DNA from 4 places in the Brenneria goodwinii genome. Region 1 is predicted to be linked to each of the others. Evidence: predicted binding sites of a transcription regulator. Region 1 holds the regulator's gene; each other region holds the start of a gene.
The links. The regulator ArgR, encoded in region 1, controls arginine synthesis, uptake and breakdown. The targets are predictions, from matches to a motif close to ANTGAATAAAAATACANT.

Region 1 (2,207 bases):
GCAGGCTTTCGGACAGGTATTCGCGATTTGCTCAACCAGATTACGAACGATACCCGCATTAACATTGAACAAATCTGAACGATCCATCCCCGGTTTACGAGCCACGCCGGCAGATATCAACACAATGTCCGCGCCGACCAGAGCTGGAGTTGCATCAGGACCACAGTAACCTTTGATTTTTACCGCGGTAGGAATATGGCTCAGATCGACAGCAACACCCGGTGTTACCGGCGCGATATCGTATAGGGATAATTCTGAACCTGAAGGAAGCTGGGTTTTGAGGAGGAGAGCAAGGGCCTGACCAATGCCGCCTGCTGCGCCAAGAACTACAACTTTCATCCTAAACTCCTTATTATCGTAAAGTACAAGAGTGCAGTGAATTCATTTAATAAAAGAAAAAGAAAAATAGAGCGTATTCATTTGCCGTCTATGGATAATACTTAAAGACTGAGAATACTCTATGTCCATAATAATAAACCATAAACAGCTATTAATTAGAAAGGTAAGTAAAGTTAGTAGGCTTCAGGCCAGTAACGTAGCACTCATTTATGGCCGATGAATAGGAGAGCTACAGTATATCAAGCATAAACATCTCAATAACATCATTCTGATAACATTTAATTCACTTTTATGTGACTTGCAACGCATTTTTCAGACTCAATGATTCACAAACTTTTTTTAAGTGTTTTCTCACATAACCAACAAACCATCATTGGCGAGAATATACGCATTACGGTTGCATAAAAATTCATTTATCTGCATAATCACGGATTAATCAACCCTATAAATCCGGTGCAGAATGCGTAATTCGACAAAACAAGAAGACTTAGTTAAAGCGTTCAAAGCGCTGCTGAAAGAGGAAAAATTCAGCTCTCAAAGTGAGATTGTTCAAGCGTTGCAAGACGATGGATTTGAAAACATCAATCAGTCCAAAGTCTCGCGCATGCTGACCAAGTTTGGCGCCGTGCGTACGCGCAACGCTAAAATGGAAATGGTTTACTGCCTGCCGGCGGAACTGGGCGTGCCCACCACCACCAGTCCGCTCAAAAACCTGGTGCGCGATGTCGACTTCAATGACGCCGTTGTGGTTATTCACACCAGCCCAGGCGCGGCTCAGCTGATTGCCCGCTTGCTCGACTCGCTGGGCAAGTCGGAAGGCATACTGGGCACCATCGCCGGCGATGACACTATCTTTACCACGCCCGCCAGAGGATTCAGCGTTAAACAACTCTATGAAGCTATTCTGGTGCTGTTTGAACAAGAGCTCTAGCTTTGAGTCATCAATAACAAACGCTCGGCGTCATCCTGATATGGACAAACGCCGAGAAATCACCTGTAACGAGGATTAGCGGTGATTAGCGGCTCAGATGGCCGGTAATTCAGCCAACGGCCAGCGCGGGCGCACCGTCACGCCAAGATCCCGAGTTTCCCCTTGTTGCAGGCGAATCGCCCCCGCATAGGCAATCATGGCGCCGTTGTCGGTGCAAAATTCGGGACGGGCATAAAATACCGTGCCTCCTCGTTTTGTCATCATCTCTCCCAAACGTTGACGCAGCGTACGATTGGCGCTTACTCCCCCCGCCATAACCAACCTTTTGAAGCCGGTTTCATCCAGCGCGCGGCGACATTTAATCGCCAGCGTATCCACAACGGCGTCTTCGAAAGCGCGCGCAATATCCGCGCGCGTTTGTTCATCGCCGCCGCTGTTGCGGATCGTATTGGCGGCAAACGTTTTCAGACCGGAGAAACTGAAATCCAGCCCGGGGCGATCGGTCATGGGGCGCGGGAACGTAAACCGCGCGGCATTCCCGGCCTGAGCCATTTTTGACAGCATCGGACCACCCGGGTAATCCAGCCCCAGTAATTTGGCCGTTTTATCGAACGCTTCGCCGGCGGCATCATCAATGGATTCCCCAAGCAACCGATACTCGCCAATACCGGTTACGCTGATTAGCTGAGTGTGACCACCGGAAACCAGCAGTGCGACGAAAGGAAATTCGGGAGGATTATCTTCCAGCATGGGCGCCAACAGATGCCCTTCCATGTGATGCACCGCGACGGCCGGGACATTCCAGGCAAACGCCAACGCCCGGCCGACGGTTGCTCCGACCAATAGCGCCCCCACCAGGCCCGGGCCGGATGTATAGGCGACACCGTCGATGTCTCCGGCTTTTAAATCCGCTTCACGCAGCGCGGCCTGAATCAAC
Region 2 (2,207 bases), 980 kb from region 1:
TCCAGAATACCGCTCACATCTGAAAGCAGAATTAAATCCGCCCCCAGCGTTTCCGCCAGCGCCGTGGCGGCCTGATCGGCGTTCACATTCATCAAATCGCCCTGTTCGGTCATGCCGATGGAGCTGACGACCGGCAGATATCCCGCGGATAACAGCGTGTTCAGCAACGCCGGAGAACCCGCTTCGGCTCTGCCGACATAGCCCAGCGCTTCGTCCAACTGCGTTACCTTGGTGCTGCCGCCGTCCGCCAGGCACAGGCCGACGGCGCTAATACCGTGCTTTTTCGCCCACGACAACAGCGTTTTATTCGCCGAGCCGGCCAACGCGCCGGTAATAATGTCAATCTGATCGGCGGGAGTCACACGCAGGCCGTTTTTCTTCACCACCGGCAACGACAGTTTTTTCATCAGATCGTCAACCAGGCATCCGCCGCCGTGCACAATCACAAGCGGGCGCTGATGTTGCCGGCGATAGGTCACCAGCGCCGTAAAGAGGCGTTCCAACGCTTCTTCGCTATCCAGTAAAACGCCACCTAGCTTGATAATTAACGGATTCATTGTTCTCTTCGCGCCTCAGAATGGTAAATGGTAATCAAAGTAAAGACTGTGTTTCCAGGAAATCCAAACGAATATTCATACATTGCGCCAGCGGCAATCGACAGGCGACGGGCCTGTAAATCCGATGCCAGATCGTGACCGACTTTGTCACTCATTGCCAGAAAAACCCCATCGATGACGCACACGGCCGGTCGATAATGCCTTGCAAGCGCGGATGCGAAGCGCAAATCAATGTTCCCGCATCTACACTTTGCGTTGAAACGGCTAAAGCGGTTATGTTCATTTGCGGGCGGCGGTTAAGATAACGCGCTAATTCAGCGCCGGAATAACCGCCTGCGCCAGCAATCAACCTATTCGGCATGAGATCGGTGAACCTTACTTACTCATCGACGGACGGGCGGCATCATAACGCGGCTCATCCGCGAAGCTATGCGACATGATGAATTCATCGCCAAAGGTATCTTAAGGTTTCCTTTCACTTAGCGTTACTGTATTTTTATTCAAAATAAATGCATGAATATTGATACTATCCTAACCAGAGGCTGTCAACTGTGAAGATGAATTTACCCCCTTTTATTGAGCTATACCGGGCGTTGATCGCAACGCCGTCCATCAGCGCGACCGACAGTACGCTCGATCAAAGTAATCAGGCATTAATCAATCTGCTGTCCGGCTGGTTCACGGATTTGGGCTTTCACGTCGACGTTCAGCCAGTACCCGGCACCCGAAATAAATTCAATATGCTGGCCCGAATCGGGGAAGGCAAAGGCGGCTTACTGCTGGCGGGACATACGGACACCGTACCTTTCGATGACGGGCGCTGGACGCGCGATCCCTTCACGCTGACCGAACATGATAATAAGCTGTACGGCCTGGGAACGGCCGACATGAAAGGCTTCTTTGCCTTTATTGTTGATACGCTGCGCGACATCGACCCAACCAAACTGACCAAACCGCTTTATATTCTTGCCACCGCGGATGAAGAGACCACCATGGCCGGCGCCAAATATTTTGCCGCCTCCACCCAGGTCAGACCGGACTGCGCCATTATCGGCGAACCGACATCGCTGCACCCGGTGCGCGCCCATAAAGGACATATGTCCAGCGCCATCCGTATTCAGGGCCAATCCGGGCATTCCAGCGATCCGTCGCGCGGCGTTAACGCTATCGAATTGATGCACGATGCGATCTCCCATCTGCTGGTGCTGCGCAAGACGTTGCAGGAGCGCTATCACAATGCGGCGTTCGCCATCCCCTATCCGACCATGAATCTGGGCCATATCCACGGCGGCGATGCGCCGAACCGAATTTGCGCCTGCTGTGAACTGCACATGGATATCCGTCCGCTGCCGGGGCTGACGCTCGGCGACCTGAACGGAGTGCTGTCGGAAACGCTGGCGCCGGTCAGTCAGCGCTGGCCGGGCCGTTTGACCATCAGCGAACTGCATCCGCCGATCCCCGGTTACGAATGTCCGGCAGACCATCGTTTAGTCGCGGTAGTGGAAAAACTATTGGGTACGCAAACGGAAGTCGTCAATTACTGCACCGAAGCGCCGTTTATCCAAGAACTCTGCCCGACGCTGGTTCTGGGCCCTGGCTCTATCGAGCAAGCGCATCAGCCGGACGAGTTCCTCGATACCGCCTTTATTA
Region 3 (2,207 bases), 170 kb from region 1:
TCCCCGTCATTCCCGTGTCAGTAGGCGGGGAACTCCTGCTGAAACCGTAAACAGCCATTGGCTGATTCCCGCCTGCGCGGGAATGACGGGAAGATGGCGATCAACCGCTTGATTAATCCTGACTCAGCGTCGCCACCATCACCGCTTTAATGGTGTGCATCCGGTTTTCCGCCTGATCGAACACAATGCTGTGCGCGGATTCAAACACTTCATCCGTGACTTCCATCCCGCCATGCAGGCCGTACTGTTCGGCCATCTGTTTGCCGAGTGTGGTTTGGTCGTCATGAAACGCCGGCAGGCAGTGCAGGAATTTCACCTGCGGATTACCGGTAGCGGCAATCATCGCCATGTTGACCTGATAAGGCTTCAGCAGAGTAATGCGCTCCTGCCAGGCCTCTTTGGGTTCGCCCATGGAGACCCACACGTCGGTATAGATGTAGTCGACGCCGGCCACGCCCTCGGCAATATCTTCCGTCAGGGTGATGCTGCCGCCGGTTTGTTGGGCCGCGGCCTGGCACTCCGCCACCAGTCCCTCTTCCGGCCAGCAGGCTTTGGGCGCGACCAGACGCAAATCCAGCCCGGTTAAGGCGGCGGCTTCCAGCATGGTATTGCCCATATTGTTACGGGCGTCGCCCACGTAGGCCATCTTCATGTCCGACAGCGACTTGGCCGGTAAATGCTCCTGCATCGTCAGCAGATCCGCCAGCAGCTGCGTCGGATGAAATTCATCCGTCAGACCGTTCCAGACAGGGACGCCGGCGTACTGCGCCAGCGTTTCAACGATCTGCTGGCCGTAGCCGCGGTACTGGATGCCGTCGTACATTTTTCCCAAAACGCGCGCCGTATCCTTGATGGACTCTTTGTGCCCGATTTGGCTTCCGCTCGGCGCCAGGTAGGTTACCTGCGCCCCTTGATCGTATGCAGCAACTTCGAAAGAGCAACGCGTACGTGTTGAATCTTTTTCGAAGATGAGTGCGATGTTCTTGCCTTGCAGATGGCGGATCTCTTTTCCGCTTTTTTTATCGGCTTTTAGTTTCGTCGACAGGGCTAAAAGAGTGGCAATTTCTACGGGCGTAAAATCCATTAATCTTAAAAAATGGCGTTTATAAAATGATGTCATGGCGCATATCTCCATGCGGCTCAGCCGCAATGATTGAATTAAAATTCACTTTATATGTGTAATTATTCAAATTCAAGTGTCAGGATCAAACTTTATGGTGGAGACGGCCGCAGGGCTGTGGGAGAATGGCGGAATATTACGTCGGTTAATGAGGAATGAGGTATGGCAAACCGCGAATTGCTGGAAGAACAACGTGAAGAGACACGGCTGATCATCGAAGAACTGCTGGATGACGGCAGCGATCCGGATGCGCTTTATACCATTGAGCACCATTTCTCAGCCGAGCAGTTCGACGTGCTGGAAAAAGTCGCCGTGGAAGCGTTCAAACTGGGTTATGAAGTGACGGATGCGGAAGAGCTTGAAGTGGAAGACGGCATTTTGTTGATGTGCTGTGATGCCATCAGTGAAGTGTCATTGAATGCGGAAGTGATCGACGCTCAGGTGGAACAACTTTTGACGCTGGCCGAACGCTATGGCGTGAACTACGACGGTTGGGGCACCTACTTTGAAGATCCCGATGGTGAGGAAGGCGAAGAAGCGAACGACGAAGACTTCTATGACGAAGATGATGATGGTAAGCGTCATTAATTATTAAGCTCCGCATCAAAGCCGTGGCCGTGAAAACGCCACGGCTGATGACCCGCCTCACTCCCCGCCTTTTATTCCACCTTGCCGATTCTGCCGTTGATCCCGCAAAGATCCTGAGCGCCTCCAAGGGGAAGATAAACGGGCTACAGCATTTTCAGCATGGTCACTTCACAATCGGTGTGACGGGTATTGCCCATGGAATAGGGAATATGTTCAAACCCTAATGACTGGTACAGGCGGATAGCGCTGGTTAAATGGCTGGTGGTTTCCAGATAGCAACGGCGAAAACCGTGCTGACGGGCAAAGTCCAGCGCCTGTAAGGCTAACTGTCTGGCCAACCCCTTGCCGCGCAGAACCGGTAAAAAATACATCTTTTGTAGTTCACACACATCTTCATCGCCGTCCACCAGCGGCGCGATGCCGCCGCCGCCAACCACTTCACCTTCATATTCCAGCACCCAATAGGCGCTATCCGGCTGGCTGTAAAGCTCAAACAGGC
Region 4 (2,207 bases), 460 kb from region 1:
TCGGCCCGCTGCTTACGCGCTTTGGCAACCCGCACGCGCAATGGAATAAATACGTCCTCATTGCGCGTCATATAGGCTTTCATATTGGACTCGCGATCGATCAGCGCGCGAAGACGGCGGGCGATTTGCAGCACGACATCTTTTTCGCGGGTTTTATTTTTACCAATCGCCCCCGGATCTTCACCGCCGTGGCCGGGATCCAGCATGATAACCAGAGGGCGGTCGCGCCCGGCCTTCCCTGCCTGCGGCGCCTCCGCCGGTAATGTCCGCTCCAGATCGCCCTTGTTGTAATCCTCCAACAGCGCCAGCAGCGGATCCTCTTCGTTATCATAACGGCCAACCTGCGGGTAAAGATCCATCACCAGGCGATGCTTGAATTCGGCGACCGGATTGAGCGTAAAGAGCTTGGCATCAACCCCTTGTTTTAGCTCAAGAACCAACCGTACCGTATTCTTGTCGAACTGGCCGATTCTGGCATTTTTAATCAACGGATCGTTTTGATGAAACTGACTGGGAATATTCTTCAGGACGCTGTTGAGATGAATATTTTCAATATCCACCACCAGGCGATCCGGATTGCCGAGGATGAACTGCTTATATTTAAGCGAAAGATTCGACTCCAGCGTTACCCGGGTATAGGAAGAAGAAGGCCATACGCGTACGGCGATGACCTGCGCCGCGGCGGCCAAGCCAACGCCGCTTACACTTAACAGCCAGGTTGCCGCAGCGCTTTGCAGCAGACGCCGCCGAGTCGGATTGTGATTCGAGTAAGACATGCAACTCCGGTCTGATTACAGTGCCACTGCCAACTACGGGAAGCAGAAATCGCAAAATTGTCAAAAACTTTAACTAATCTCTACTCCGGTGTCATGCAAAAATCATTCTTACGCTTTTTCTTCCCGCTTCTTGCAAATTGCGGCGGCATTGACTTTGCTTATTACATACCCCTTGCCTTTTACCTCGCAAAGAATAAAAATACAAAAATTACGAATAAAAATTCAAAAGGAGTCGCAGTGAAGGAGCGTAGTACAGAACTGGTGGAGGGCTTTCGCCACACCGTTCCCTATATCAATGCCCACCGTGGCAAAACTTTTGTCATCATGCTGGGTGGAGAAGCCATCGAGCATGAAAACTTCGCCAACATCGTCAATGATATCGGGCTACTGCATAGCCTGGGCATTAAGCTGGTGGTGGTTTATGGCGCCCGTCCGCAGATCGATAGCAATCTGACCACGCATCATTACGAGCCGGTTTACCATAAAAACATCCGTATCACAGACAGCACGACGCTGGAGCTGGTTAAGCAGGCCGCCGGGATGCTGCAGTTGGATATTACCGCCCGTCTGTCCATGAGCCTGAATAATACGCCGCTGCAGGGCGCGCACATCAACGTCGTCAGCGGGAACTTTATTATCGCCCAGCCCCTCGGCGTGGATGACGGCGTTGACTACTGCCACAGCGGCCGTATTCGCCGCATTGACGAAGATGCCCTGCACCGTCAGCTAGACAGCGGCGCGATTGTGCTGCTGGGCCCCGTAGCGGTTTCCGTCACCGGAGAGAGTTTTAATCTGACGTCCGAAGAGGTCGCCACCCAATTGGCGATCAAACTCCGGGCGGAAAAAATGATTGGCTTCTGTTCTTCACAGGGTGTGACGGATGAAAACGGCAAAATCATTTCCGAACTATTTCCGGATGAGGCCCAAAAACGGATTGAAGCGTTGGAACAGGAAGGCGATTACCAGTCCGGTACGGTCAGATTCCTGCGCGGCGCGGTTAAAGCCTGCCGCAGCGGCGTGCGCCGCAGCCACCTGATGAGTTATCAGGTCGATGGCGCCTTGCTGCAGGAACTGTTTTCCCGTGACGGCATCGGTACGCAGATCGTTATGGAAAGCGCCGAACAGGTTCGCCGCGCGACGATTAACGATATCGGCGGCATTCTGGAACTGATTCGCCCACTGGAACAACAAGGCATTCTGGTCAGACGTTCCCGCGAGCAATTGGAAATGGAGATCGATAAATTCACCGTCATCGTACGCGATAACCTGACCATAGCCTGCGCCGCACTTTACCCGTTTACGGAAGAGAGCATCGGTGAAATGGCGTGTGTGGCGGTGCACCCGGACTATCGCAGCTCGTCACGCGGCGACATGTTGCTGCAAAGGATCGCCGCGCAGGCCCGCCTGCAGGGGCTGAAAAAGCTTTTTGTC

Region 2: argE (acetylornithine deacetylase) is a predicted target of ArgR. The motif match lies at 1,045-1,062, and genes of this name have one in related genera.
Region 3: argF (ornithine carbamoyltransferase) is a predicted target of ArgR. The motif match lies at 1,153-1,170, and genes of this name have one in related genera.
Region 4: argA (amino-acid N-acetyltransferase) is a predicted target of ArgR. The motif match lies at 965-982, and genes of this name have one in related genera.

The regions. Positions count from the first base shown of each region.
Region 1 is NZ_CP014137.1:3,548,558-3,550,764, forward strand. It holds gene mdh (malate dehydrogenase) at 1-339, opposite strand, end outside; gene argR (transcriptional regulator ArgR) at 800-1,270, shown strand; gene tsaD (tRNA (adenosine(37)-N6)-threonylcarbamoyltransferase complex transferase subunit TsaD) at 1,364-2,207, opposite strand, start outside.
Region 2 is NZ_CP014137.1:4,526,579-4,528,785, reverse strand. It holds gene argB (acetylglutamate kinase) at 1-557, opposite strand, end outside; partial or broken gene ACN28R_RS20050 (N-acetyl-gamma-glutamyl-phosphate reductase) at 668-918, opposite strand; gene argE (acetylornithine deacetylase) at 1,109-2,207, shown strand, end outside.
Region 3 is NZ_CP014137.1:3,713,884-3,716,090, reverse strand. It holds gene argF (ornithine carbamoyltransferase) at 113-1,120, opposite strand; gene rraB (ribonuclease E inhibitor RraB) at 1,283-1,708, shown strand; gene ACN28R_RS16475 (GNAT family N-acetyltransferase) at 1,852-2,207, opposite strand, start outside.
Region 4 is NZ_CP014137.1:3,087,206-3,089,412, forward strand. It holds gene amiC (N-acetylmuramoyl-L-alanine amidase AmiC) at 1-776, opposite strand, end outside; gene argA (amino-acid N-acetyltransferase) at 1,014-2,207, shown strand, end outside.